DNA from 2 places in the Erwinia billingiae Eb661 genome. Region 1 is predicted to be linked to the other one. Evidence: predicted binding sites of a transcription regulator. Region 1 holds the regulator's gene; the other holds the start of a gene.
The links. Region 1 encodes PurR, which represses purine synthesis genes. Its sites were predicted from a motif close to CANGCAAACGTTTGCNTG; they were not measured.

Region 1 (14,820 bases):
TGCCCTCGACAAGCTGGCTTCGGTTCCCGATTTGGTGATTTACGGTCCGCAGCAGCGTGCAGGCGTCATCGCCTTCAATCTGGGACAGCATCATGCCTACGATGTCGGTAGCTTCCTCGATCAGTACGGTATTGCTATCCGCACTGGCCACCACTGCGCCATGCCGCTGATGACCCATTACGGCGTGCCGGCGATGTGTCGTGCTTCTTTCGTGCTGTATAACAGCGAAGAAGAAGCCGACCGCCTGGCGGCAGGACTGACACGTATACACCGTCTGTTGGGCTGATTGCCCGGCGGCTTTCGGAGGAACGAATGGCAACCTTGCCAGAGAAAGAAAAACTGGTTCGCAACTTTTCCCGCTGTGCGAACTGGGAAGAGAAGTATCTGTACGTCATTGAATTAGGCGCGATGTTGCCAGAATTGTCTGAATCATTGCATCAGCCGGAAAACACCATTTCTGGCTGTCAGAGTCAGGTGTGGATCCTGATGAGCACCGATGACAGCGGTCGTGTTCAGTTACATGGTGACAGCGATGCAGCGATCGTTAAAGGATTGATTGCGGTGGTCTTTATTCTGTATCAGCAGATGACACCCGCAGAAATTCTGGCCTTTGATGTGCGTCCCTTTTTCGAACAGCTGGCGTTAGCTCAGCACCTTACGCCTTCCCGTTCTCAGGGACTGGAAGCGATGATCCGCGCTATTCGCCAAAAAGCTCAGGTTCTCAGCCAGGGCTAACTTGCTACACTTCTCGACAGACTTCCCGCTTCGCACGCGGGAAGTTTCTTCATCCTAACCGAGAAATTCGCATGAAACCTTTGTCTCCTCTTGCCGCATTGCTCCTGACACTCCTTGCCTCAACGCAGTATGCCCGCGCCACCGATTATCCTTTGCCCGCAGATAACAGCCGCTTAATCGGCGAAAATTCCACCTATACCGTACCCAATGACGGTCGCCCGTTGGAAGTCGTTGCCGCCAAATATAAAATTGGCCTGCTGGGCATGTTAGAAGCGAATCCCGGCACCGATCCCTGGTTACCCAAAGCGGGCAGTCAGTTGACCATTCCTACGCAAATGCTGCTTCCGGATACCAAGCGGGAAGGGATCGTGGTGAACGTGGCGGAACTGCGGCTTTATTACTACCCGAAAGGGGAAAACAAAGTGGTGGTTTATCCAATCGGCATCGGCCAGCTGGGCGCGAACACGCCACCGATGGTCACCAGTGTTAGCCAGAAAATCCCAAATCCTACCTGGACGCCCACTCCCAATATCCGTAAACGCTACGCCGCTGAAGGCAAAACCTTGCCGGTGACGGTGCCTGCGGGTCCGGACAACCCGATGGGGCTGTATGCGATGCGCCTGGCTTACGGACAGGGGCACTACCTGATCCATGGCACCAACGCGGATTTTGGTATCGGCATGCGCGTCAGTTCAGGCTGTATTCGCCTCAGACCGGATGATATCGAGGCGCTGTTCAACAGCGTGCCGAAAGGCACCAGAGTGCAGATTATCAACCAGCCGGTGAAGTATGCCGTTGAGCCGGATGGCAAACGCTATCTGGAGGTCCATCAGCCGCTCTCACACAGCGATAAGGACGATCCGCAGACCATGCCGCTGCCACTTAATGCCACGGGCAAGAAGTTCGTTAAAAGCGAGCACAGCGACGCTGAGGTGATTAAAGAGGTTTTAGCGCGCCGTTCAGGCATGCCGGTGCTGGTGAGTCAGGGTGAAGCGGTTACCTCAGATACGCCGATGCCTGCCATTATGCAGCAGAGCGATTCTGAGCGCGCGAAAGCGGAACCGGCAACCGTGAGTCAGGCTGAGGGCGAAACCCCGCAGAATTGATTGTGGCGCGTTTAGCATACCCTTGTCGGTTATAGCAGGATATCAGGAAGGGAAGTGAAGAAGAGGTCAGCAGGGAAGCTGAAAAAAAGCCAAAAAAAATGGCGCACAATGTGCGCCATTTTCAAACCAGAACTCTTACTTACGGTAAGAGTGAGCCTGGTTGTCCAGACGCTGGTTAGCGCGAGCTGCGTCGTCTTTAGCAGCCTGAACGTCAGAACGCATTGCGTTCACGTCGTTGCTCAGCTGGTCAACTTTAGCGTTCAGAGTCTGCACGTCGGTAGACAGCTGATCGATTTTAGCGTTGCTTGAACAGCCAGCCAGCAAAGTTGAACCCAGGATTACCGCGCCCAGTACCAGTTTAGTACGATTCATTATTTATACCCTCTAGATTGAGTTAATCTCCATGTAGCGTTACAAGTATTACACAAAGTATTTTCTAATGAGAATAAATTTTTGATGAGAACGTGCTTAAATTTGATCGTTCGCTCAAAGATGCACCGTCTTTCCAGTTTTATGCAAAAAAATTAGCTAAAACAGGCTACTTTAATCGGACACATCTTAAGATTTTTCTATTCGAACGGTTAATTTCAAATGGAAGTTTTATGAAAGGCCTTAACACAAGTTGTAAAAAAAGCGCCTCTCGGGGCGCTTTTTATCTACAAGGCGTAATCTTCTATTACAGCACGTGCACAGAGGCAGTATTGGTAGTTCCGCTTGGTACTAACGCACCAGAAACCATGACTACCACATCACCCTTCACACCGTAGCCGCTAGCCAGCGCGGCTTCTTTACCTAAACGGTAGAAATCGTCAGTAGATGCGATCTCTTTCACCACAGAAGTGATGATACCTTTGCTCAACAGCAGCTGACGAGACGTCTGCTCGTTAGTGGTCAACGCAAGGATAGTGGCGTTCGGGAAGTACTTACGCACTGACTTGGCTGATTTACCGCCTTCGGTCGCAACCACGATGATTGGCGCTTCCAGGTTCTGGGCAGTTTCAACGGCGCCACGGCATACCGCTTCGGTAATGCGCATTTTGCGGTTGTCATGCTGAGAGTCGATACGGCTCTTCATCACGCGGTCAGTACGCTCGCAGATAGTGGCCATAATGGTCACTGATTCCAGCGGGTACTTACCCTTGGCACTTTCACCAGACAGCATGACGGCGTCAGTCCCATCCAGGATGGCGTTCGCCACGTCGCCAGCTTCCGCACGAGTAGGGCGTGGGTTTTTGATCATTGAATCCAGCATCTGTGTCGCGGTGATCACCACTTTGCGAGCGCGGTTACATTTCTTGATCATCATCTTCTGCGCGAAGATCACTTCTTCAACCGGGATTTCAACGCCCAAATCACCACGAGCAACCATGATGCCGTCAGACGCTTCGAGGATCTCGTCGAAGTTATTCAGGCCTTCCTGGTTTTCGATTTTAGAGATGATCTGAATGTGCTCGCCGCCGTGCGCCTTCAGGTGCTCACGAATTTCCAGCACGTCTGAACGCTTACGGATAAAGGACGCGGCCACGAAGTCCACGCCTTGCTCGCAACCAAAGATCAGGTCACGTTTGTCTTTTTCAGCCAGTGCAGGCAGCTGGATAGAAACGCCCGGCAGGTTAACGCCTTTGTTTTCGCCCAGGTCACCGTTGTTCAGCACTTTACAGACCACGGTGTTTTCGGTGACTTCAGTCACTTCCATACCGATCAGACCGTCATCAACCAGCACGGTGTTACCGATTTTCAGATCGGCGGTAAAGCCTGCATAAGTCACTGCGACGCGAGAATCATTACCAATCACTGACTGGTCAGTGGTGAAGGTAAAGGTCTGGCCGGCTTTCAACGAGGCATCGTTGCCGCCTTCCAGTTTCATGGTGCGGATTTCAGGGCCTTTGGTATCCAAAAGGATAGCCGCCTGATGTCCGGTCTTACTCATCACGGCACGCAGATTTGAGATACGTTTACCGTGTTCTTCGTAATCGCCGTGGGAGAAGTTAAGGCGCATTACGTTCATGCCTGCATCAAGCAGGTTGGTCAACATTTCTTCGGATTCGGTTTTTGGACCGATAGTACAAACGATCTTAGTCTTTTTCATGACGAGTTATCTATTAAGTTGTGATGGATGAGAAAAGCGAGATCCCGGGAGCTGGAAAGCGCCGGCTAAGAATTCGTGCCTGAAAGGCGAACTGCGATACAAAATAAGAATAGGTGACTGTGGTAAAGCGTGCAGGGGAAGTTGAGACGCGGTTTCAGCGCGCGCGCAAGAGTGCGTTGCGCAACATGCTATCGTTTTTGCTATAGGGTCAACCATACGCTGAAACCATTCAAGTGAAACAACGTTGCACATTATAGTAGTTAAGTTGGCGAAAACCAATTAAAAAGCAGCAGGGAGTGTGGCAAAGGTTGCGATAGATCAGCTTGTTGCGCAAAAAAGGAGACGGGTGTTTTTAGGATTTAACGCAGAGTAAGGCGAGATGGTGCGTTCTAGAGGACTCGAACCTCCGACCCCTACCATGTCAAGGTAGTGCTCTAACCAACTGAGCTAAGAACGCGAAACTAATGGTGCGTCCGAGTGGACTCGAACCACCGACCCCTACCATGTCAAGGTAGTGCTCTAACCAACTGAGCTACGGACGCACTGTGGTGCGTTCTAGAGGACTCGAACCTCCGACCCCCACCATGTCAAGGTGGTGCTCTAACCAACTGAGCTAAGAACGCACTGATTGCTGTCTTGGTAACAGCGGGGACGAATATTAACGACAGCCTCAACGACTGGCAAGTGGAAATCTGCTTTTTTCTTCGCGACTGCTGCGCAACTGTGCGAAGCGCAGCAATTTTGAACATCATCGGCAGAAAATCGCCGAAAAATTAATGTGCTGCGCGCGCCAGAATCACCGCTGCCGGTTGTTGTTGCAGACGTCTCATCCGCCACACCATCATCACTGCCGCAGAGGTCAGGCCGATAATAAAACCGATCCAGAAACCGGCTGGCCCCATGCCTGGCACTACCCAGTCGGTCATCGCCAGAACATATCCGCACGGTAGGCCGAGTATCCAGTAGGCAATAAAGGTGATGAAGAAGATCGACCGGGTGTCCTTATAGCCGCGCAAAATACCGCTACCGATCACCTGGATAGAGTCAGAGAACTGATAAATCGCCGCCAGCAGCATCAGATGAGCGGCAAGGGTGATCACTTCCGGGTTATCGGTATAAAGAAGGGCGATATGTTCACGGAAGGTGACGGTAAACAGCGCGGTGATCAAGGCCAGCGACACGCCAACCGCCTGCGCAGTCCAGGCGGAAACCCGGGCCGCTTCAGTCGAGCCCTGACCCAGGCGGAATCCAACCCGGATGGTGGTCGCCACACCCAGCGAAAGCGGCAGCACGAACATCAGCGAACTGAAGTTCAGCGCGATCTGATGGCCTGCCACTTTGACGATGCCCATTGGGGAAACCAGCAGGGCAACCACGGCAAACAGCGTCACTTCAAAGAACAGCGCCAGTGCCACCGGCAGGCCGAGCTTGAACAGGCGCCAGAGAACCGCCCGATCGGGACGGGTGAAGCGATCGGTCAGGCGGATATCACGCATCGATCGTGCGCGGCTGACCCAGTACTTCATGGCGATAAACATCACCCAGTAGACCGAAGCCGTTGCCACGCCACATCCCACGCCGCCGAGCGCCGGCATGCCGAAATGACCATAAATGAAGATATAGTTAACCGGTATATTCACCAGCAGACCAATAAAGCCCATCACCATGCCAGGTTTGGTTTTAGACAACCCTTCGCACTGATTGCGCATGACCTGGAAGAACAGATAGCCCGGCGCACCCCAGAGCAGCGCATGCAGATAGCCGACAGCAATCTCGGCCATTTTCGGGTCGATATTCTTCATCGAACGGATAACAAATCCGGCGTTATACAGCACCACCATGATCACAATAGACACCACGCCGGCCAGCCAGTAAGCCTGACGAACCTGATAAGCCACGCGATCGCGTCGGCCAGAGCCGTTGAATTGAGCAACAACAGGCGTAAGTGACAGTAACAGACCATGGCCGAAGAGAATGGTAGGCAACCAGATAGACGTGCCCACGGCGACGGCGGCCATATCCGTGGCGCTCACTGCGCCGGCCATAATGGTATCAACAAAACCCATAGCGGTTTGCGCAACTTGCGCAAGGATCACCGGGATTGCCAGCGCTAATAATTGACGCGCCTCTGTCAGGTACTTCTGCACTTATACACCTATTGAATTAGCGGGAGGAAGGGGCTCTGCGAAGGCAAAAAACGTTATTTTAGCGAATTATCAGCAGGGCAGGCCGCACAGTGTAATGATCGCAGAGGAAATAGCCAATGATTCGCGTTAAGAATAGCTCTTCATGTCACGCTAAATCATCCGGTTGCATTTGGTTTTCTCACTTAGCCAGGGCAAACTAGTGCAAGAATTCAATTATTGAGGCCATGACTATGTTTACCGGTATTGTGCAGGGCACCGCAGAGGTGCTGGCAATTGAAGAGAAACCTAATTTCCGTACGCATATCGTCCGCTTACCGGCTGAATTGTTGCCGGGTCTGGAATTGGGCGCATCTGTTTCTCACAATGGCTGCTGCCTGACGGTAACTGAAGTGCAGGGCGATCGCGTCAGCTTTGATTTGGTTAAAGAGACACTGCGTATTACTAATCTTGGCGACCTTAACGTTGGCGATACGATTAACGTTGAGCGTGCGGCAAAATTTAGCGATGAAATTGGCGGTCATTTGATGTCCGGGCACATTATGACCACCGCAGAAATCAGCAAAATAATTACCTCTGAGAATAATCGCGAAATCTGGTTCAAGCCACTGGACGCTCAGCAGATGAAATATATCCTCCATAAAGGCTTTATTGGCATTGATGGGATTAGTCTGACGGTGGGTGAAGTGAGCAAAACTAAATTCTGCGTCCACCTTATTCCTGAAACGCTGGCGAGAACCACGCTGGGCGCGAAACGTCTGGGCGATCGGGTGAATATTGAAATTGATCCTCATACCCAGGCGATTGTCGAAACCGTTGAACGGGTACTGGCTCAACGCGAAGCGGCTCTGCTTGCTGCGGCAGCCTCAGAGCTTAATGAGTAACCTTTAAAATAAAAAAAGGCTGACAATTCATCCTGTCAGCTTTTTTTTTGCGCGATCTTAATGCGGGACGCGTAAACCGCCCTCAACCCCATGGGTAAAGACCACCTGCCACAGTTGAATATCGCGGGCGCGGAAAGCGCCGGCACAGGCATTCAGGTAATAGACGAACATCCGTTTAAAACGCTCACCGTATTTTTCTGCCAGCTGGGGCCAGGCTGCGAGGAACCGCTCGTGCCATGCCATCAGAGTGGTGTCATAGTCCTGACCAAAGTTGTGCCAGTCTTCCATGACGAAATGCGGCTCGTGCGCTTCAGAGATGTGGCGTACTGAAGGCAGACAGCCATTAGGGAAAATGTACTTATTGATCCAGGGATCAACATGTTCATTGGTCTTATTGGCACCGATGGTGTGAAGCAGGAAAATACCGTCAGGTTTCAGATTGCGGTTTACCACGTCAAAATAGGTGGCGTAGTTTTTAGGTCCAACATGTTCAAACATGCCTACGGAAGATATGCGGTCAAACTGCTGGTTTAAATCGCGGTAATCTTGCAACAGAATAGTGACATCCAGCCCTTCACATCGCTCTTGAGCCATTTTCTGCTGTTCAGCAGAGATAGTGACGCCAAATACGCTGACACCGTAATTTCTGGCGGCATATTCAGCCAGTCCGCCCCAACCACAGCCAATATCCAGCAGTGACATGCCTGGTGCTAATTGCAGTTTATCGCAGATCATTTTTAATTTAGCATTCTGTGCTTCTTCCAGCGTTTGCGCTTCTTTCCAGTAGCCACAGGAATATTGCATATGATCATCAAGCATCAGTGAGAACAGATCGTTACCCAGATCGTAATGCTCTTTACCGACAATCCAGGCGCGTTTTCGTGATTGCAGATTGGTTAATCTGGCGGCAGCTATTCTGAGCGTATCTTTAAAGTGGTGGGGGAGTTGTTGATCGAGTTTGGCGACCAGAACGCGATGGAAAAACATATCCAGATTTTCGCATTCCCACCAGCCATCCATATAACTTTCGCCCAATCCCAGTGAGCCCTCTTGCATCACGCGCTTGAAGAACTCCGGATTTTTAATCTGGATATCCCAGGGGCGTGTGCCGTTGACCTCAATATCTGCATTGCGTAGCATTTCCTGGACGATTCGATACCAATGATCCTCGACCAGGCTCACTTCTTCTATACACGATGAACTCATAGCTTCTCCATCACCCTGTGTGATTGAAACCTGAGAAATAGAATAGACAATTTCTACAGGATTTGAGAACACGCACGGATAAACCGTACGCCTGATATCCGGCGTTACAGAGGATTGTTAAGAATAGTGCCTGCAGAGTTGCGCAACGAATGCCGCGCGAGATAACACCTTGACCACCCTGTCAGGACTCAAAAAATTGCGACGAACTTGTTATTTTGTGTTGCCTGAAATGAGTATATGCTCACGCCAGGCAATATTCAATTGTTTATTGTTAGGGTGCTAACCAATTGGAATCAAGCTGTTAGCGACCGCTGTGCGCGTCCGCCAGAGCGAGCTTTTCCGCCTTCGCCCGTTGTAAAATATAGCCGATTCCTGCCAGAACAACAGTCGAGATCATCACCAGCGAGGTGGTGAACAGCGAAGTGCTGATAAATGTGGAAACAATCAGACTGGCGATGCAGCACAAACCCAGTTGCAGCGTGTTCTGCAGGGCAGCGGCTTTACCACTCGATTGCGGGAAAGGTAAGAGGGCATTCGACACGACAATCGGATAAATCGCACCGTTTGCTAACGCCATACCGCAGAACGGCAGCAATAACGCCACCATAGACGGATCTTCAATCTGCGCGGCGATAAAAAAAGCCACAATGCTGAGTGAATAGATTGCCAGTAACCAGGGCAGCAGGGAGCGGCCTTCAGTGTGTTTCAGCAACGTTCGGCAGCCGAATCCGCCAATCAAAAAGGCCAGCGTCTGAGGCACGTAGCTCAGCCCAATGTCACCGGGAGACATGCCAAGATCGCCGAGAATGAAGGGCGAACCGGTCAGCCAGGCGAAGAAGCTGGCTGAACAGGCGGCATAAATCAGCACGTTACCACTGTAAACCGGCGATTTTAACAGGCTGAAAAAGCCCATTTTCTTCACGCCATCCACCACCGGCTTCTTCACCGTTGGGGCGAGGAACAAGGTGGAAATCAGCAGCACCACTGCGACCAGCAACAGCGCGACAAAAATGGCGCGCCAGCTGAAATGGTTGAGTAACCAGGCGCCCAGTAACGGCGCGAGCGCAGGCGAGAGTGCCACTAACGGCATGATGGAGGCGAATACGCGATTTGCCTGGCTGGCGGAATAGCGGTCGACGACCAGTGCCTGCCAGCTGACTGCAGCAGCACAAATCCCCACCGCTTGCACAAAGCGCAACGCCAGCAGGGCCGCAGCAGAATCTACCCACCACATCGCGCCACAACTGACGGCGAACAGACTCAGACCCATCAACAGCACAGGCTTACGGCCAATACGATCCGACAACGGACCCCAAAACAGCTGGGCGATGGCAAAACCCGCCAGGAACAGGCTGAGGCTGGCGCTGATGATCCCGGCATCGGTTTGCAGGTCTTGTTGCATGGCACCAAAGGCAGGCAGGTACATATCGGTAGCGAGGAAACCTGCCACGCTTAACAGCGCCAGGTAAACAATAAATCCTTTCGAAGGCATTCTTTTGCTCTTTATTTGTGATGAACGAAACGCCGCAGAGTGTAATCGCGTGCCATACAGCTTGTGAAACGGTAATATTTGCAGGTTGCGTTCAAAAATATTGCAGGCAGATTATGTGGTCAGAACATTCCCTTGAAGTGGTTGATGCAGTTGCCCGCAGCGGCAGTTTTACCGCTGCCGCCGCAGAGCTCCATCGCGTACCCTCAGCCATCAGTTATACCGTGCGGCAGCTGGAAGAATGGCTTGCCGTGCCGTTGTTTGAGCGTCGCCACCGTGATGTGGTGCTGACCGATGCGGGACGAGTATTTATCCAGGAGGGCCGCAGTGTCATCAAAAAAATGCTCGCCACCCGACGGCAGTGCCAGCAGGTCGCTAACGGCTGGCGAGGGCAAATTAATATCGCCGTCGATCGCATCGTTAAATCTCAGCGAACCCGACAGCTGGTAGTCGACTTTTATCGGCACTTTCCGGATATGGAACTGCATCTGTCAGCAGAAGTTTTTAACGGCGTCTGGGATGCGTTGGCCGACGGGCGGGTGGATGTGGCCATCGGCGCGACACAGGCTATCCCGGTAGGTGGCCGCTTCGCCTTCCGCAATATGGGCGCGCTCAACTGGCGCTGTGTGGTTGCCGCGGATCATCCGCTGGCACGTCAGCACGCAGAAACCAGTGAAGAGGCCATTGGCGAATGGCCTTCACTGGTGCTGGAAGATACCTCAAGAGCCTTGCCGAAACGCACCACATGGACGCTGGATAATCAGCGGCGGCTGGTGGTGCCAGACTGGGAAAGCGCATTTGACTGCCTGCTGGCGGGCTTATGCGTGGGGATGGTACCGGGCCATCTGGCGCAACCGCTGCTGCAAAAAGGCGCTTTGCATGAATTGACGCTGGAAGGCGGATTTCCGGACAGTCCGTGCTGCGTGAGCTGGTCTGAGCAGCAGGCTTCACCGGCGCTGAGCTGGTTGCTGGATTATCTGGGTGACAGTGACACGCTGAACAGTGAATGGCTGAAGGAAGAGCCCTGAGCCAATTGGGTGTGCTGAGGGAGAATTCGCCCTCAGCACTGAGCGGGACTAGCGGCGGTAATCCAGGAAGGGACCATCGGCAACCGAACGGCGTTCGATCAACGTAGGATGTACTTCAATCGTCTGCGGTTCTTCACGCTTGCTGGTGATACGATCTAACAGCATATCGAAGGCGGTTTCGCCCAGCTGTTCTTTTGGCTGGTGAACCGTGGTCAGGGCCGGTGTGAAGTAACGGGCGTTGCGTACGTTATCGTACCCGATTACCGATATATCCTGCGGAACGCGCAGGCCCATCTCATCAGCCGCACAAATTGCGCCCATCGCCATCACATCGCCACCGCAGAACACCGCCGTTGGACGCTGCTTCTGCGAGAGGATTTGCTGCATCGCCTGGTGACCTGATTCAGGTTCGAAATTGCCCTGAACCAGCCACTCGTCACGCAAGGTAATCCCCGCTTCAGACAATGCTTTCATAAATCCGGCAAGACGGCCACCGCCGGTGTTGCGCTCCATCTGACCCGGGATGACACCAATATCTCGATGCCCACGGTCGATCAGATAACGGCCAGCCAGATAACCGCCTTCAAAGGCGTTGTCTTCTACCGTATCGGTAAAGTCACCGCGCGATTTGCCCCAGTCCATCACCACCATCGGAATATTGCGGTTATCTTCCAGCATGGTGATCAACTCGTCAGGGTATTCGGAACACATCACCAGCAGGCCATCCACGCGTTTCTGCGCCATCATCGACAGATAGGCCTGCTGCTTGGCAAGATCATTGTGGGCGTTACCGAGGATCAGCGTGTAGCCTTTGGCAAAACAGCGGTTTTCAATGGCTTCAATAATTTCGGCGAAATAGGGCGCCTCGCTCGAAGTAGCCAGCAGCCCGATGGTTTTGGTGTGATTCACCTTCAGACTACGGGCAACCGCGCTGGGTGAATAGTGGAGCGCCTTAATGGCGGCCCACACGGCTTCCCGCGTTTCTTCTGCAACGAAACGGGTCTTGTTGATGACGTGGGAGACGGTGGTGGTGGACACCCCGGCTTGCTTTGCCACATCTTTAATTGTTGCCATGAAATAACTACTCCTGCGCCTATCTTAACCGTTTGATAAGCCTGTTGTTAATCGTTTGCCTGGTGAGATCGAAAACCTGACGTCTGAAGTCGTTTTTTAGTTGCTGTCCGGAGTCGTCAGGAAGGAAAAAGCGCTGATTAAAGACCGCTAAACACCTTAAGGTGCGGGCCGTTGCGCAACAAAAAAAGAATTCTAACAAGGCTTGGCAGAGAAAACGAGATTTTTACCGTCAAGTATGGGAAAATTGATGGCATCATAAACTGTAGGGCTATTTAGGATTAAAAATGGATACCGATCTGAAGTTCTCTTTACTGACCACGGTTTGCGCACTGTTGATGATTATGGCGTTTAGCTTCACCGCGATTATGCATTAAGTGCAAACAGGGCCGGTCTGACGATCGGCTCTGAGTATTTCCGCTATCGAATGGTTTTTGGCGTCATCATCCGGCGGGCACCAATATAGTGGCGCTGCCAGTAATCATCTGCCAGAGCGCTGACCTGAATATCCTTGCCAGTACGTGGCGACTGAATAAACTTCCCACCACCCAGATACACGCCAACATGATCTGCCGTCTCGCGCCCGTTAATGCGGAAGAAGACTAAATCGCCTTTCTCCAGCTCATCACGCTTTATCGAAGCCGCATCATGCAGGTGATACATCTCATTCGCCGTGCGCGGGATTTTAAACTTCACTAAATCCTTGTAGGCATACCACACCAGGCCGCTGCAATCGAAGCCGGTTTTAGGCGACGTTCCGCCCCATTGGTAAGGTTTACCCAGCTGGCCCATCAGTTTGGTCATCGCGGTTTCACGGGCTTTTTGATAGCGGGCGCGGTGAGCTTTACTTAACTTTAATGGCGCAGAAACAGAGTCTGACGTCAGCTCTTCAGCAGTATCGACAACCTTGCCACGATGGCGGCCATAGCGTTTATTTCCGGCGTTTAAGGTGGTTTTCTTTTTGTATTTGCTGGAGTGCAACGGGGCAGTCTGAACAGAGGCGGTTTGCAGCGAAGGTTTCTTTTTAAGCTTCAACTTTTGTACTGAGGTTAAGCGAGATTTTTTGCTGGTGGATTCTTTAACTTTTTTGGTGCTGTTGGCTTTAACCGGTCGGCGTTTACGTCGCTCATCCTCTCGGGCAGGCGTGCCGCTATCTGCCTTATGATGATTTGCATTAATAGGGGCATGTGGCGATGCGTGCGCCATATTGAAAAACAGCTGGGCAAAGGCCAGCATGAAGAGCGTGATAAGTAAACGCATCGTTACCATTAACAGTTTGTGCTACGACCAGAGGCCACAGCTTGCCAGAAACAGGGAGTTCTGCCTTTCAGCAGCGTCATTTTGCAATTCTAATCTAACTCATTAACAAAAGGTAAGGTCTTTTTTGTTTCAATGATACAGAGCAAGTAAAAACTGTAAAAATTAGCCAAATCAGCTGTTTATCTGCGCAAAACCTGTGCTTTTCTCATGCATTAATCCAGCGAAAGCAATAGGAAAATGTTATTTTAACGCTATCGCCTGCACGCTGGCGGCTCTGAGGGCGTGCCCAACTGTTAAAAAATGTCGTTTTCATCGGGCCCGCAGAGTCGCTACAATAAATAGACACGAAGTATCCGATTAAGGAAGCCATTTATGAGTACTATTGAAAAAATTGAGCGCCAGATAGCAGAAAACCCGATTCTGCTGTACATGAAAGGCTCACCAAAACTGCCAAGCTGTGGCTTCTCTGCCCAGGCCGTTCAGGCACTTTCAGCCTGTGGCGAGCGTTTTGCCTACGTCGATATTCTGCTGAACCCAGAAATTCGTGCTGAGCTGCCTAAATACGCCAACTGGCCAACCTTCCCACAACTGTGGATTGACGGTGAACTGGTCGGCGGTTGCGACATCATTATTCAGATGTACCAGCAGGGTGAACTGCAGCAGCTGATTAAAGATACCGCGCAAAAATACCCTTCTGACGCCGCGGAATAAGCCCGTCAGCAGCAAAAAAGGCAGGCGTGATGAGCGCCTGCCTTTTTTTATGCTTATTTTTGCTGCTGCAGAAAAGCGTTAAGCAGATCGGTGAAATCTCCGCCTTGTTGCTGATCCTCAGCCATCTGACGGCAGAAGGTGGCAAGGGCGTGAAAAAGCGGCTCGCCGGGCAATTCGCGGGCATTTAACGTCGCAATCTCTTCCATTTCTGGCGCCCAGCGCCAGGCCTTGCTGTACATATCCGGAATAGCCTTGCGCAAACGCGCCAGCAGTGCCGGCTGGCTCGCCTCCATTTCCTCAAGCAGTGCTCCGGCAGCGCCCACCCGACTGGCGTTAATCAACATCAGCGCAGACAGCAAGGTGATGCCTTTATTGATCCCGGCGTAGGACATTTTTAACGCCGACGCCGCGCCAGTCTGCGCCTGCATGATTTTGACCCGCAATCCGAACCTCTCCAGTTCCGCCAGAGAGTCAGCCCGATCGCCCGCAAACCAAAATTGCGGACTTTCATCTTCAGGGGACGCCGGCGGCAGACCGATAATCGCGCCATCGACAAACCCCGCGCCGGTAGGCGCAATCGTTGCGGCAACCCGTTTCAAGGTATCTTCACCGATGGCATTGCAGTCGACATAAAGGGGTTTGGTCTGGGCAGCACTCAACAGCGGAGCCAGAAACTCCGCCAGCGTCACCGCTGAGGCGGGAGGTACGATAGAGAGGATGACATCAGCACGCATCAACGCCTCCGCACTGACCGGTTTCATGCCAGCCTGTTTAGCGCGTTCAGCTGTTGCCCGGGAACGACCTTCGATTAAGGTCAGCACTTCAAGATGATGGTGGGTGAGGAGCCCGGCAATGGCAGATCCCATGGCACCGGGCGCAACGACAGCAATTGTTTTCATTCAGCATCTCCACATTAGGTCAGCAGAGTATGGCTGAAAGTTAGCAGGCTAGCTTTCTTCTGCGATCGGCAGCGGCCAGCCACCGAGGCGTTTCCAGCGGTTTACCAGTTCACAGAACAGGTCGGCAGTCTGCACGGTATCGTACAGCGCGGAGTGTGCCTGGCTGCTGTCAAAGGCCATTCCCGCAGCGGCGCAGGC
Region 2 (14,820 bases), 1.4 Mb from region 1:
GCAGGGCAAACTGTTTAAACGCCAGGGAAGAGGGCTGGTGCCGTCTGAGCTTGGACAGCTGGTGTTCCGCTATGCCGACAAAATGTTTCAGCTCAGCCAGGAGATGCTGGATATCGTTAACTATCGCAAGGAAGCCAGTCTGCTGTTCGACGTTGGCGTGGCGGATGTGCTGTCGAAACGGTTGGTCAGCCAGGTGCTGCAAACCGCGGTGGTCGACGAAGATAAAATTCATCTGCGCTGTTATGAATCGACCCACGAAATGCTGCTGGAGCAGCTGAGTCAGCACAAGCTGGATATGATCCTCTCCGACTGCCCAATCGACTCCACCCAGCAGGAAGGACTGTTCTCCGTCAAGCTGGGCGAATCCTGCATCAGCTTCTGGTGTCAGGCACCGCAACCTGATTTACCTTTCCCGGCCTGCCTTGAACAGCGAAAGCTGCTGATCCCCGGCCGTCGTTCGATGCTGGGACGAAAGCTGCTGAACTGGTTTCAGACTCAGGGACTGGAAGTGGATATTCTGGGCGAGTTTGACGATGCCGCACTGATGAAGGCGTTCGGTGCCAGCCACAATGCGATATTTGTCGCGCCATCCAGCTATGCCAATGATGTATTTTTTGAGAAAGGAATTTTAGAACTGGGCAGGATAGACAGCGTGGTGGAAGAGTATCACGTGATATTTGCCGAGCGGATGATCCAGCATCCGGCGGTACAGCGTATCTGCAACAAGGACTTTACGGGGCTGTTTTCCTGAATTGCAGACACAAAAAAACCGGCAGAGCCGGTTTTTTCATCAAAGCCGATTAGCGGGCTGGAGATTAATCCAGTTTGCTGATCTGTGCAGCCAGATTTGCTTTATGGCGTGCAGCTTTGTTTTTGTGGATCAGGCCTTTAGCTGCCTGACGGTCCACAATTGGTTGCATTTCATTAAATGCATTCTGCGCAGCCGCTTTATCGCCAAGAGCGACAGCCGCGTAGACTTTCTTGATAAAAGTACGCAACATTGAACGACGGCTAGCGTTGTGCTTACGACGCTTCTCAGACGTTACTGCGCGTTTCTTAGCTGATTTGATATTAGCCAAGGTCCAACTCCCAAATAGTTCTATGAGGACAATTCAAAGGCCGAGGAATATGCCTCTTTCGCCCATGGTTGTCAATGGATTTGTGCAAATAAGCGCCGCCAAACACGCGACACTCTATTACGTTTCGATGGCGCAAGATTCTACCAGCTTCATCTCACCGAATACAGCTTAATCACAAGATAAATGCTATTGCCGCCTGAAGGAGCAGTTTACCGCAGAAAATGCCGCGATAAACAGAGTAAAGCCGCATTCGCGGGTTAACCTTCAGAGCTGTACAAGGTATAATCCGCCGATTTCCACAAATTTGAGCCAGCCATGAAGTTTATCCGCGGCATACATAACCTTAGGGAGCAGCATCGCGGCTGCGTACTGACCATCGGTAACTTCGATGGCGTGCATCGCGGCCATCAGGCGCTGCTGGCCCGACTGTGTGAAGAAGGACGCCAACGCAATTTGCCGGTGGTGGTGATGATCTTTGAACCGCAACCGCTTGAGCTGTTTGCGGCTGATAAAGCGCCTGCCAGGCTGACACGCCTGCGGGATAAAGTTCGCTACCTGAGCGAAGCGGGTGTGGATGCGGTGCTGTGCGTGCGTTTCGACCGCCGCTTTGCCGCGCTGACCGCGGAAAGTTTTGTCACCGACTTACTGGTGGACAAGCTGGATGTGAAGTTCCTGGCCGTAGGCGATGACTTCCGCTTTGGCGCTGGTCGCCAGGGGGATTTCCTGTTATTACAGCATGCGGGCATCGAACATGGCTTTGATGTCATCAGTACCCAGACCTTCTGTGATGATGGCAAGCGCATCAGCAGCACGGCAGTCCGTCAGGCGTTGGCCGAAGATAATCTGCCGCTGGCGGCTGCACTTCTTGGACATCCCTTCAGCATTTCAGGCCGGGTTGTGCACGGTGATGCACTGGGCCGGACGTTAGGCTTCCCTACCGCTAATCTGCCGTTGCGACGCTACGTTTCGCCGGTGAAAGGGGTGTATGCCGTGGAAGTGCTGGGTCTGGGCGATAAACCGTTGCCTGGCGTTGCCAACATTGGCACCCGCCCAACGGTTGCCGGCATGCGTCAGCAGTTAGAAGTTCACCTGCTGGACGTTGCAATGCACCTGTATGGACGCCATATAGACGTGGTGCTCTGTCAAAAAATACGAAATGAGCAGCGTTTTGCTTCACTTGACGAGCTCAAAGAGCAAATTGCTAAAGATGTGGTGAGCGCCCGGACATTTTTCGGGCTGAAAACACCGGTTTAAACAGAACCGAAATACGGAATCGAGAATCTGATGAGTGACTATAAATCTACCCTGAATTTGCCGGAAACGGGGTTCCCGATGCGTGGCGATCTGGCCAAGCGTGAACCGGGAATGCTGCAGCGTTGGTATGATGACAATCTCTACGGCATCATCCGCGAAGCCAAAAAAGGGAAAAAAACCTTTATCCTGCATGATGGCCCTCCGTACGCGAACGGCAGCATTCATATTGGTCACTCAGTTAACAAGATTCTGAAAGACATTATCGTTAAGTCCAAAGGTCTGTCGGGCTTCGACTCGCCGTATGTGCCGGGTTGGGACTGCCACGGTCTGCCGATTGAGCACAAAGTTGAGCAGATGATCGGTAAGCCAGGTGAGAAAGTCACCGCGGCAGAATTCCGTGCTGCCTGCCGTGAATACGCGGCCGAGCAGGTTGAAGGCCAGAAAAAGGACTTCATCCGTCTGGGCGTGCTGGGCGACTGGGATCGTCCTTACCTGACCATGAACTTCAAAACTGAAGCGAACATCATCCGTGCGCTCAGCAAAATCATCGGCAACGGCCATATGCATAAAGGCGCCAAGCCGGTGCACTGGTGCATGGACTGCCGCTCTGCGCTGGCAGAAGCCGAAGTCGAGTACTACGACAAAACCTCGCCCTCTATCGACGTGATGTTTAATGCCGTTGATAAAGAGGCGGTACAGGCCAAGTTTGGCGCCGCGCACGTTGACGGCCCGATCTCGCTGGTGATCTGGACCACCACGCCGTGGACCATGCCGGCTAACCGCGCCATCTCTCTGCATCCGGAGTTCGAATACGAACTGCTGCAGATCGAAGGTCGCGCGCTGATCCTGGCAAAAGAGATGGTCGAGAGCGTGATGAAGCGCGTCGGCGTGAGCGAGTGGAAAGTGCTGGGCGAGGTGAAAGGGGCTTCTCTTGAGCTGCAGGCCTTCCAGCATCCGTTCCTCGATCACACTTCACCGGTTGTCCTCGGCGAGCACGTAACGCTGGAAGCGGGTACCGGTGCCGTTCACACCGCGCCGGGCCACGGTCCTGATGACTATGTTATCGGCCAGAAATACGGTATCGAAACCGCCAACCCGGTTGGGCCAGACGGCAGCTTCCTGCCAGGCACCTATCCCTCGCTGGATGGCGTAAACGTCTTTAAAGCCAACGACATGATCGTTGAGATCCTGCGTGAAAAAGGCGCGCTGCTGCATGTGGAAAAACTGCTGCACAGCTACCCACACTGCTGGCGCCACAAAACCCCAATCATCTTCCGTGCCACGCCGCAGTGGTTTATCAGCATGGATCAGAAAGGTCTGCGTGCGCAGTCACTGAAAGAGATCAAAGGCGTGCAGTGGATCCCCGACTGGGGCCAGGCGCGTATCGAATCGATGGTTGCCAACCGTCCAGACTGGTGTATTTCCCGCCAGCGTACCTGGGGCGTGCCAATGTCATTGTTCGTGCATAAAGATACCGAGCAGCTGCACCCGGATACCCTTGAGCTGATGGAGAAAGTCGCTCAGCGCGTTGAGCAAGACGGTATTCAGGCCTGGTGGGATTTGGACGCCAGCGAGCTGATGGGCGCAGACGCAGAAAACTACGTCAAAGTGCCTGACACGCTGGACGTGTGGTTTGACTCCGGCTCAACCAGCTTCTCGGTGGTGGATGCCCGTCCTGAATTCGACGGTCACTCGCCGGACATGTATCTGGAAGGATCGGATCAGCACCGTGGCTGGTTTATGTCTTCCCTGATGATCTCGACGGCGATGAAAGGCAAAGCACCTTACCGTCAGGTACTGACCCACGGTTTCACCGTTGATGGTCAGGGCCGTAAGATGTCGAAATCCATCGGCAACACCGTTTCACCCCAAGATGTGATGAACAAGCTGGGTGGCGACATCCTGCGTCTGTGGGTGGCGTCTACCGATTACTCCGGCGAAATGGCGGTATCGGACGAGATCCTGAAACGCTCGGCTGACTCCTATCGCCGTATCCGTAACACCGCGCGCTTCCTGCTGGCTAACCTGAACGGCTTCAACCCAGAAACCGACAGCGTGAAGCCGGAAGAGATGGTGGTGCTGGATCGCTGGGCAGTGGGTCGTGCCAAAGCGGCGCAGGACGATATCCTCGCTTCGTATGAGAACTATGACTTCCATGAAGTCGTCCAGCGTTTGATGCAGTTCTGCTCGGTTGAGATGGGCTCCTTCTACCTGGATATCATCAAAGACCGTCAGTACACCGCGAAAGCCGATGGCCTGGCGCGTCGTAGCTGCCAGACGGCGCTGTATTACATCGCGGAAGCACTGGTCCGCTGGATGGCGCCGATCATGTCCTTCACCGCAGATGAAATCTGGGGCGAACTGCCAGGCAAGCGCGAGAAGTATGTCTTCACCGGTGAGTGGTTCGACGGCCTGTTTGGTCTGGCGGATAACGAATCGATGAACGACAGCTACTGGGCTGAGCTGCTGAAAGTGCGCGGCGAAGTGAACAAAGTGATCGAGCAGGCGCGTGCTGATAAGCGCGTTGGCGGATCGCTGGAAGCGACGGTAACGCTGTACGCCGATGCCGACCTGGCCAAGAAGCTGGTTAGCCTGGGTGACGAGCTGCGCTTTGTGCTGCTGACCTCGGGTGCCCAGGTGGCTGACTATGCGCTGGCAACCGAAGAAGCGCAGCAGAGCGAGCTGGTGAAAGGTCTGAAAATTGCCCTGCATAAAGCAGAAGGCGAGAAATGCCCACGCTGCTGGCATTACACTACTGACATTGGTCAGAGTGCTGAGCATCCGGACGTGTGCGGACGCTGTGCCACCAACATTGCGGGCGCTGGCGAACAGCGTAAGTTTGCCTGATGAGTAAACCTATCTTCTCGACCGGTTTACGCTGGGTCTGGCTGGTTCTGGTGGTGATTGCCATCGACTTCGCCAGCAAGCAGTGGATTATGAACACGCTGATGTTGCATGAGTCGATGTCAGTGATGCCATTTTTCAACTTCTTCTATGCGCATAACTACGGGGCGGCGTTCAGCTTCCTCGCCGATAAGGGCGGCTGGCAGCGCTGGTTCTTTGCCGGCATCGCGGTGGCGATTGTGGTGGCATTGCTGGTGATGATGTACCGCACTGCCGCCAGCAATAAGCTCAACAATATTGCTTACGCGCTGATTATTGGCGGCGCGTTAGGTAACCTGTTTGACCGCGCGTATCATGGTTTTGTCGTCGACTTTATCGACTTCTACGTCGGCGACTGGCACTTTGCCACGTTCAATATCGCCGACTGTGCCATCTGTATTGGTGCCGCACTGATCGTGCTGGAGGGCTTTCTCAGCCCGTCCGGCAAACCGGCAAAAAATTAAGGGCAGGGCATGACTGATTCTGTACAGCGCGAGAGCGCAGTGCTGGTGCATTTCACCTTGAAGCTGGAAGACGGCTCCACGGCGGAATCCACGCGCAATAACGGCAAACCCGCGCTGTTCAGCCTGGGCGACGGCAGCCTGTCAGAAGGGTTGGAGTCGCATTTGCTGGGTCTAACCGTGGGCGAGAAGAAATCCTTCTCGCTGACGGCGGATGATGCTTTTGGCCAGAGCAGCCCGGATTTGATTCAGTATTTCTCCCGCCGGGATTTTACCCAGGCAGGCGAGCCTGAAATCGGCGCCATCATGCTGTTCAGCGGCATGGATGGCAACGAAATGCCCGGCGTGATCCGCGAGATTTCCGGTGATTCGATCACCGTTGATTTCAACCATCCGCTGGCCGGGCAGACTATCCACTTTGAGGTTGAAGTGCTGGAGATCGATCCGGTACTGGAGGCGACAAATGCAAATCCTGTTGGCTAATCCCCGCGGCTTTTGTGCCGGCGTCGATCGCGCCATCAGCATTGTGGAGCGCGCGCTGGAAATGTACGGCGCGCCAATCTACGTGCGTCATGAAGTGGTGCATAACCGCTATGTCGTCAACAGCCTGCGCGAGCGCGGTGCGATCTTTATTGAAGATATCGGGGAAGTGCCGGACGGTTCAATCCTGATCTTCTCGGCGCACGGTGTTTCTCAGGCGGTCAGGGCGGAAGCTAAAGCACGCGATCTGACCATGCTGTTTGATGCCACCTGTCCGCTGGTGACCAAAGTGCATATGGAAGTGGCGCGAGCCAGCCGCAGAGGCACTGAAGCGATCCTGATTGGTCACGCCGGCCACCCGGAAGTGGAAGGGACGATGGGTCAGTACAGCAGCCCGAAAGGCGGCATGTATCTGGTTGAAGCGCCCGAGGATGTCTATAAGTTGCAGGTTAAGGATGAAAACAACCTGTGCTTTATGACCCAGACCACGCTGTCGGTGGATGATACCTACGAAGTGATTGATGCGCTGCGTGCCCGTTTTCCGAAGATTGTCGGCCCGCGCAAAGATGACATCTGCTATGCCACTACCAACCGTCAGGAAGCCGTGCGCACGCTGGCAAAAGACGCCGACGTGGTGCTGGTGGTGGGTTCACGCAACTCCTCCAACTCCAACCGTCTGGCCGAGCTGGCGCAGCGTGCAGGGAAACTTGCGCGACTGATCGACTCCGCCGATGACATCCAGGAAGAGTGGATCAAAGGCGTGAGCTGCGTTGGCGTCACTGCCGGTGCCTCCGCACCAGACATTCTGGTGCAGGAAGTGATCCAGCGTCTGCGCGAGTTCGGTGGCGAAACCGCTATCGAGCTGATCGGCCGTGAAGAGAACATTGTTTTCGAAGTGCCGAAAGAACTCCGCGTCGACGTCCGCGAGGTCGACTAAACGCCTTCCGCAGCGCCCTGCTGCGGAAGTTTTTACTTCGCTGAACCGCCTGCTATACCCGCCGATCAAAGCCAGACAAAATTTGTTTTACTGATAATCCGTCGCGTCTGGCATAAAATTCTAATCATGGTGTTTTTATTGTGGCGCAGAGGTTACCGCATGGTTAACCTGTCAACGCTTTGCATGCACAGACTTTATACAGGGATTCATTATGAACAATGCACAAATCCGCCTTGCCATTGTTGGCGCCGCAGGACGCATGGGGCGTCAGTTAATTCAGGCAGCACAGGAGGCGGACGGCGTGTGCTTAGGCGCAGCTTTGGTGCGGGAAGGCTCTTCACTGGTCGGCGTTGATGCCGGCGAGCTGGCCGGAACCGGCACGACGGGCGTCAGGATTAGCGACAACCTGGACGCCGTGGTGAACGACTTCGACGTGCTGATAGACTTTACCCGTCCTGAAGGCACGCTGGCGTATCTGGATTTTTGCCGTCAGCACCAGAAAGCGATGGTGATCGGTACCACCGGGCTGGATGATTCGGCCAAAGCGGCGATCAAACAAGCGTCACATGAGATTGCTATTGTGTTCGCAGCGAACTTTAGCGTGGGTGTGAACCTGGTGCTGAAACTGCTGGAAAAAGCCGCCAAAGTGATGGGCGACTATGCCGATATCGAAATCGTTGAGGCTCACCACCGTCATAAAGTGGATGCGCCATCCGGGACCGCGCTGGCGATGGGCGAAGCGATTGCTGATGCAATGGACTGGGATTTAAATGAGCACGCCGTGTATGCCCGCGAAGGCCATACCGGTGAACGTAAGGCGCAAACTATCGGTTTTGCCACCGTTCGTGCCGGCGATATCGTTGGCGAACACACCGCGATGTTTGCAGATATCGGTGAGCGCGTAGAGATTACCCACAAGGCTTCAAGCCGCATGACCTTCGCGAAAGGCGCAGTTCGTGCAGCAGACTGGTTAAGCACGCGTAAAGCAGGTCTTTATGATATGCGAAGCGTGTTGAATTTAGATGATTTATAAGTGTTGTGCACCATCGTGATGTGGTTATTTCAATCATAAGGTTCTGATTGGACAGGGCAATAATTTTATTGCCCTTTTTATTTTTTAATAATCCTGTCTTGAGTTAATTTTAAAGCCATAATGGCTATTATGTGTTTTTATCCTCAATTTATTCCGCAAAAATTGTTAATTTTGACCATTTGGTCCACTTTTTAACGCCGTTTTCCCTTTTCCTATGCACATCCCGTCAGGCAACCGGTTTTATGGACTGGATATCTGTCCTTTTCAGGGTAAATCCTCCGATTTCCTCTCCAGTTGAGTAAAAGACTAAGAAAAAGTGAGCTGCGGGGTAGACAACAGAGTGAGCGATCATTAGAATGCGCGCAATTTGCCAAAAATCGAGAATTCAGGCGGTTTTTGCATTGATTTATGGCTCTGTTATGAATTAATATGCAAATAATGTGACTGTTTATTCTCAGGAGGATGTTTTGATTAAGTCAGCGCTATTGGTTCTCGAAGACGGAACCCAATTCCACGGTCGGGCCATCGGGGCAACAGGATCGGCAGTGGGGGAAGTTGTTTTCAACACTTCAATGACCGGTTATCAAGAAATCCTCACTGATCCTTCCTATTCCCGCCAGATCGTTACTCTTACTTATCCCCATATCGGCAATGTCGGCACCAATTCCGCTGACGAAGAATCCTCTCAGGTACATGCTCAGGGCCTCGTCATTCGTGACCTGCCGCTGATTGCCAGCAACTTCCGTAATGAAGAAGGGCTGTCTGAGTATCTGACGCGTCACAACATTGTCGCTATTGCCGATATCGATACGCGTAAGCTGACCCGTCTGCTGCGCGAAAAAGGGGCGCAGAACGGCTGCATCATCGCCAGCGACGCACCTGATGCGCAGCTGGCTCTGCAGCAGGCGAAAGCCTTCCCGGGCCTGAAAGGAATGGATCTGGCGAAAGAAGTGACCACCAGTGAGAGCTACAGCTGGCTGCAAGGCAGCTGGACGCTGGACGGATTGCCGGACGCGAAGCAAGAGGCCGACCTGCCTTTCCATGTCGTGGCCTATGACTACGGCGTGAAGCGCAACATCCTGCGCATGCTGGTTGACCGTGGCTGTCGCCTGACGATTGTGCCGGCGCAAACGCCAGCAGAAGAGGTGCTGAAGATGAACCCGGATGGCATCTTCCTTTCTAACGGACCTGGGGACCCGGAACCGTGTGATTACGCGATTGCGGCAATCAAAGCCTTCCTGGAAACTGACGTGCCGGTCTTCGGCATCTGTCTTGGCCACCAGTTACTGGCGCTGGCCAGCGGGGCAAAAACCGTCAAGATGAAGCTGGGCCACCACGGCGGCAACCATCCGGTGAAAGACCTGGATAACAACACCGTGATGATCACCGCACAGAACCACGGCTTCGCCGTAGACGAAACCAACTTACCGGCAAACCTGCGAGTGACGCACACCTCGCTATTTGACCAGACGGTACAGGGCATTCACCGCACTGATAAAGCAGCGTTCAGCTTCCAGGGTCACCCGGAAGCCAGCCCGGGCCCGCACGATGCCGCGCCGCTGTTCGATCACTTTATCGAACTGATCGAAGCCTACCGTTCAACCGCTAAATAATCAGGAGCGAGAAAATGCCAAAACGTACCGACATAAAAAGTATCCTGATCCTTGGCGCTGGCCCGATCGTAATCGGCCAGGCCTGCGAATTTGACTACTCTGGTGCACAGGCCTGTAAAGCCCTGCGCGAAGAGGGTTACCGCGTGATTCTGGTTAACTCCAACCCGGCAACCATCATGACTGACCCGGAAATGGCCGATGCGACCTATATCGAGCCGATCCACTGGGAAGTTGTGCGCAAGATTATCGAAAAAGAGCGTCCGGATGCGGTTCTGCCAACCATGGGCGGCCAGACCGCACTGAACTGTGCGCTGGAACTGGAACGCCAGGGCGTGCTGGAAGAGTTCGGCGTGGCGATGATTGGTGCTACCGCCGATGCCATCGACAAGGCAGAAGACCGTCAGCGCTTTGATAAAGCGATGAAGAGCATCGGTCTGGATACCGCGCGTTCAGGCTTCGCACACAACATGGAAGAAGCCTATGCGGTTGCCGCAGACGTTGGCTTCCCGTGCATCATCCGTCCTTCCTTTACCATGGGCGGCTCAGGTGGCGGTATTGCCTATAACCGTGAAGAGTTTGAAGAGATTTGCGAACGCGGTCTGGATCTTTCCCCCACCAACGAGCTGCTGATTGATGAGTCGCTGATTGGCTGGAAAGAGTACGAGATGGAAGTGGTGCGTGATAAAAACGACAACTGCATCATCGTCTGCTCGATTGAAAACTTCGATGCAATGGGCATCCACACCGGTGACTCCATCACCGTGGCGCCAGCCCAGACCCTGACCGACAAAGAATATCAAATCATGCGTAACGCCTCGATGGCGGTACTGCGTGAAATCGGCGTGGAAACCGGTGGCTCTAACGTGCAGTTCTCCGTTAACCCGGCGAATGGCCGTCTGATCATCATCGAAATGAACCCACGCGTGTCGCGCTCTTCTGCGCTGGCGTCGAAAGCCACCGGTTTCCCGATTGCTAAAATCGCGGCCAAACTGGCGGTAGGTTACACGCTTGATGAGCTGATGAACGACATCACCGGTGGCCTGACCCCGGCATCGTTCGAACCGTCTATCGACTACGTAGTGACCAAAATCCCTCGCTTCAACTTCGAGAAATTTGCCGGCGCGAATGACCGCCTGACCACGCAGATGAAGTCGGTGGGTGAAGTGATGGCGATTGGCCGCACCCTGCAGGAATCCATGCAGAAAGCGCTGCGCGGCCTCGAAGTTGGCGCACATGGCTTTGACCCGAAAGTTGACCTGAACGATGCGGAAGCAATGACGGTTATCCGTCACGAGCTGAAAGACGCCGGTTCTGACCGTATCTGGTACATCGCGGATGCGTTCCGTGCGGGCATGAACGTGGAAGAGATCTTCAGCCTGACCAACGTTGACCGCTGGTTCCTGGTTCAGATTGAAGAGCTGGTTCAGCTGGAAGGCCAGGTTGCCCGCGAAGGCGTTAATGGCCTGACGGCGGACTTCCTGCGTACCCTGAAGCGTAAAGGCTTTGCCGATGCGCGTCTGTCTGCGCTGGCGGGTGTGTCTGAAGCTGAAGTGCGTAAGCTGCGTGAGCAGTACAATCTGCACCCGGTATATAAGCGTGTCGATACCTGTGCGGCGGAATTCTCTACCGATACCGCTTACATGTACTCCACCTATGAAGAAGAGTGCGAATCCAACCCTAACAGCGACCGTGAGAAAATCATGGTGCTGGGCGGCGGTCCAAACCGTATCGGCCAGGGCATTGAGTTCGACTACTGCTGCGTCCATGCATCACTGGCGCTGCGTGAAGACGGTTACGAGACCATTATGGTCAACTGTAACCCTGAAACCGTCTCCACCGACTACGACACCTCCGACCGTCTGTACTTCGAGCCGGTAACGCTGGAAGACGTGCTGGAAATCGTGCGTATCGAGAAGCCGAAAGGCGTGATCGTGCAGTACGGTGGCCAGACGCCACTGAAACTGGCGCGTGAGCTGGAAGCCGCTGGCGTGCCGATTATCGGTACCAGCCCGGATGCTATCGACCGTGCAGAAGACCGCGAGCGTTTCCAGCAGGCGGTTGAACGCCTGGGCCTGAAGCAGCCGGCAAACTCCACCGTGACTGCGATTGAGCAGGCGGTAGAGAAAGCGGCGGTGATTGGCTATCCGCTGGTTGTGCGTCCTTCTTACGTGCTGGGCGGTCGTGCGATGGAAATCGTGTATGACGACATCGACCTGAAGCGCTACTTCCAGAATGCGGTTGCCGTCTCTAACGATGCGCCGGTGCTGCTGGACCGCTTCCTTGACGACGCGGTAGAAGTGGATGTGGATGCGATTTGCGACGGTGAGCGCGTGCTGATTGGCGGCATCATGGAGCATATCGAGCAGGCGGGCGTGCATTCCGGTGACTCCGCGTGTTCTCTGCCAGCCTACACGCTGAGCAAAGAGATCCAGGACGTGATGCGTCAGCAGGTTGAGAAGCTGGCCTTCGAACTCTGCGTACGTGGCCTGATGAACGTGCAGTTTGCGGTGAAAGACAACGAAGTTTACCTGATTGAGGTGAACCCACGTGCTGCCCGTACCGTACCGTTTGTTTCCAAGGCAACCGGTGTGCCGCTGGCGAAAGTGGCGGCACGCGTAATGGCAGGCAAAACGCTGGCAGAGCAGGGCATTACGGAAGAAGTCATTCCGCCTTACTACTCGGTGAAAGAAGTGGTGCTGCCGTTTAACAAGTTCCAGGGCGTTGACCCCATCCTCGGCCCTGAAATGCGTTCCACCGGTGAAGTCATGGGTGTTGGCAAAACCTTCGCAGAAGCGTTCTCGAAAGCGATGCTGGGCGCGGCGAGCAATATGAAGAAAACCGGTCGTGCCTTATTGTCCGTGCGTGATGGCGACAAGAAGCGCATCGTTGCGCTGGCTGCCAAGCTGCAGTCACTGGGCTTCGAACTGGACGCAACTCACGGTACCGCAGTGGTGCTGGGTGAAGCAGGGATCAACATCCGTCTGGTCAACAAGGTGCATGAAGGCCGTCCTCATATCCAGGATCGTCTGAAAAACGGTGAGTACGCTTACATCGTAAACACCACGGCAGGACGCCAGGCGATTGAGGATTCCAAACTGATCCGCCGCAGCGCGCTGCAGTACAAGGTGCACTACGACACCACGCTGAACGGTGCGTTTGCTACGGCAAACTCACTGAGCGCAGATCCCACCGCGCAGGTTATCTCGGTGCAGGAAATGCACGCGCAGATCCAGGGCTAAGTCTCTGTCAGCGAATACCCATCCCCGCTTCGGCGGGGATTTTTTTTGCCTGAAATTCCCCCGATCCAAACCCGCCTGGCTGGCCGATTGTTGTGCAACCGGTTAACCACTTGCACCTTTTTTAATCAGAGCTTTTTATTATCTTCAGGCGATTATCCCAGCAAATCAGTAGCTTGATTTATTGGCACCCAATTTGCTTTAAGTAAAAAAGGTAGAGTTGTTGGACCAATTATTCAGGGGAAGCCATGTCAGCATCGATCGGTAATCTCGGCCCGATTGCGGTGCAGCACAGTGATGTGCTGGTACTGGACGCGTTGACCCGTTACGTCGCCCAAAGCGGCACCCAAATCGGCGAGCGTTTACCGCCGGAACGCGTGCTTGCAGAAAAGCTCGGCGTCAGCCGTAACACCGTGCGTGAAGCCCTTAAACGGTGGGAAGCGCTGGGCATCATCGTTCGCCGTAAAGGCAGTGGCACCTTTCTCCATGCTGAAGTCACCAGTGATGACAGTTTCCTGTCGCTGCGTTTCAAAAACGACTCCAGCAACATGCTCCATGCGCTGGAAGTGCGCCGGATTATTGAGAGCGAATCCTGCGCGCTGGCGGCGGTCCGTGCTTCCGATGACGATCTTCGTGACATTGAGATCCGGCTGGAAGAGATGGAAAGAGTCCATCTGGCAGTCGGTTCTGCTGGGGCAGAAGACTGGGCATTTCACGCCAGCATTTACCACGCGGCACACAATCCGCTGTTACTGCGGATGGTGGTGGGTCTTTACGACACGCTGCATGCCTTTTTTGAATCACCACCTGAACAGGCCCTGTTTAGCGATTCGTTTTCCCTGCATCGCACCTTGTATGAAGCCATTGCCGACCGTAATGCGGAAGAAGCACGCCGCATCAGCCATTTAATTCTCGATATAACCGAGCGTGATATGAAGGAAGTGATTAATGCAGCCTGAAAAGCCCTTTAGTGAACAAACCCGACTGACCCACGATCAACGTCATGACAAAGGCGCGGTTTCCCCACCCGTCTATCAATCCTCTTTGTTCAGCTTCAGTGATTACGACAGCATGATTGCCCGCTTTCGTGGCGACAGCGATCAGCCGTTGTATTCACGGGTCGATAACCCGACGGTCAAAGTTCTGCAGGACAAAATGGCCGAACTGGAGGGTGGGGAAGCCTGCCTGGCTTTTGGCAGCGGGATGGCGGCGATCAGCAATGCCATTCTGAGCGTGGTCCAGCCCGGCGATAAGGTGGTTTGCATCAATCACGTCTATCCGGATACCTACCGTTTCCTGAAAGGGTTCTGCACCCGCTTTAACATCAGCAGTGAGTTTGTCGATGGCGACTCGCTTGAGGCGATTGCCGCCGCGCTGCCGGGTGCGAAGTTGCTGTATCTCGAAAGCCCAAGCAGTTGGGTGATGAGCGAACAGGATCTGCAGAAGATTGCCGCGCTGGCGAAAGAGCACAAGGTGATCACCCTGATTGATAACAGCTGGGCCTCGCCGCTGTTCCAGAAGCCGCTGGCGCTGGGCATCGATATGGTGGTGCATTCCGCCTCGAAATACATTGGTGGCCACAGCGATGTGGTGGCTGGACTGGTTATCGCCAATGCCGAACGCATCAGCGCCATCTCGCGTTATATCAGCCCGTTCCTTGGCGGCAAGCTGTCGGCTAATGAAGCCTGGCTGCTGATCCGTGGCCTGCGGACCTTGCCGTTACGCATGCGGCAGCACCATGAAAGTGCGCTGCAGCTGGCTTCTCAACTTCAGGACCATCCGCAGATCCTCGCGGTAAACCATCCGGGCCTGCACAAAGCCGCCTTTTCCACCCTCAGCGGCTA

Region 2: the regulator PurR is predicted to act here: its motif matches at 8,355-8,372, upstream of carA (glutamine-hydrolyzing carbamoyl-phosphate synthase small subunit).

Annotation. Positions count from the first base shown of each region.
Region 1 is NC_014306.1:2,158,150-2,172,969, forward strand. Features, by position in the region: gene sufS (cysteine desulfurase SufS) at 1-286, shown strand, start outside; gene sufE (cysteine desulfuration protein SufE) at 313-735, shown strand; gene EBC_RS11345 (L,D-transpeptidase family protein) at 807-1,841, shown strand; gene EBC_RS11350 (major outer membrane lipoprotein) at 1,977-2,213, opposite strand; gene pykF (pyruvate kinase PykF) at 2,518-3,930, opposite strand; tRNA gene EBC_RS11360 (tRNA-Val) at 4,311-4,387, opposite strand; tRNA gene EBC_RS11365 (tRNA-Val) at 4,396-4,472, opposite strand; tRNA gene EBC_RS11370 (tRNA-Val) at 4,477-4,553, opposite strand; gene EBC_RS11375 (MATE family efflux transporter) at 4,704-6,077, opposite strand; gene EBC_RS11380 (riboflavin synthase) at 6,308-6,958, shown strand; gene cfa (cyclopropane fatty acyl phospholipid synthase) at 7,016-8,164, opposite strand; gene punC (purine nucleoside transporter PunC) at 8,466-9,656, opposite strand; gene punR (DNA-binding transcriptional activator PunR) at 9,770-10,681, shown strand; gene purR (HTH-type transcriptional repressor PurR) at 10,730-11,755, opposite strand; gene cydH (cytochrome bd-I oxidase subunit CydH) at 12,040-12,129, shown strand; gene EBC_RS11410 (C40 family peptidase) at 12,173-13,012, opposite strand; gene EBC_RS11415 (Grx4 family monothiol glutaredoxin) at 13,385-13,723, shown strand; gene EBC_RS11420 (NAD(P)-dependent oxidoreductase) at 13,777-14,622, opposite strand; gene rnt (ribonuclease T) at 14,671-14,820, opposite strand, start outside.
Region 2 is NC_014306.1:805,731-820,550, forward strand. Features, by position in the region: gene nhaR (transcriptional activator NhaR) at 1-751, shown strand, start outside; gene rpsT (30S ribosomal protein S20) at 816-1,079, opposite strand; gene ribF (bifunctional riboflavin kinase/FAD synthetase) at 1,395-2,333, shown strand; gene ileS (isoleucine--tRNA ligase) at 2,364-5,180, shown strand; gene lspA (signal peptidase II) at 5,180-5,680, shown strand; gene fkpB (FKBP-type peptidyl-prolyl cis-trans isomerase) at 5,690-6,160, shown strand; gene ispH (4-hydroxy-3-methylbut-2-enyl diphosphate reductase) at 6,141-7,094, shown strand; gene dapB (4-hydroxy-tetrahydrodipicolinate reductase) at 7,306-8,127, shown strand; gene carA (glutamine-hydrolyzing carbamoyl-phosphate synthase small subunit) at 8,595-9,740, shown strand; gene carB (carbamoyl-phosphate synthase large subunit) at 9,755-12,979, shown strand; gene EBC_RS05035 (FadR/GntR family transcriptional regulator) at 13,225-13,935, shown strand; gene EBC_RS05040 (aminotransferase class I/II-fold pyridoxal phosphate-dependent enzyme) at 13,925-14,820, shown strand, end outside.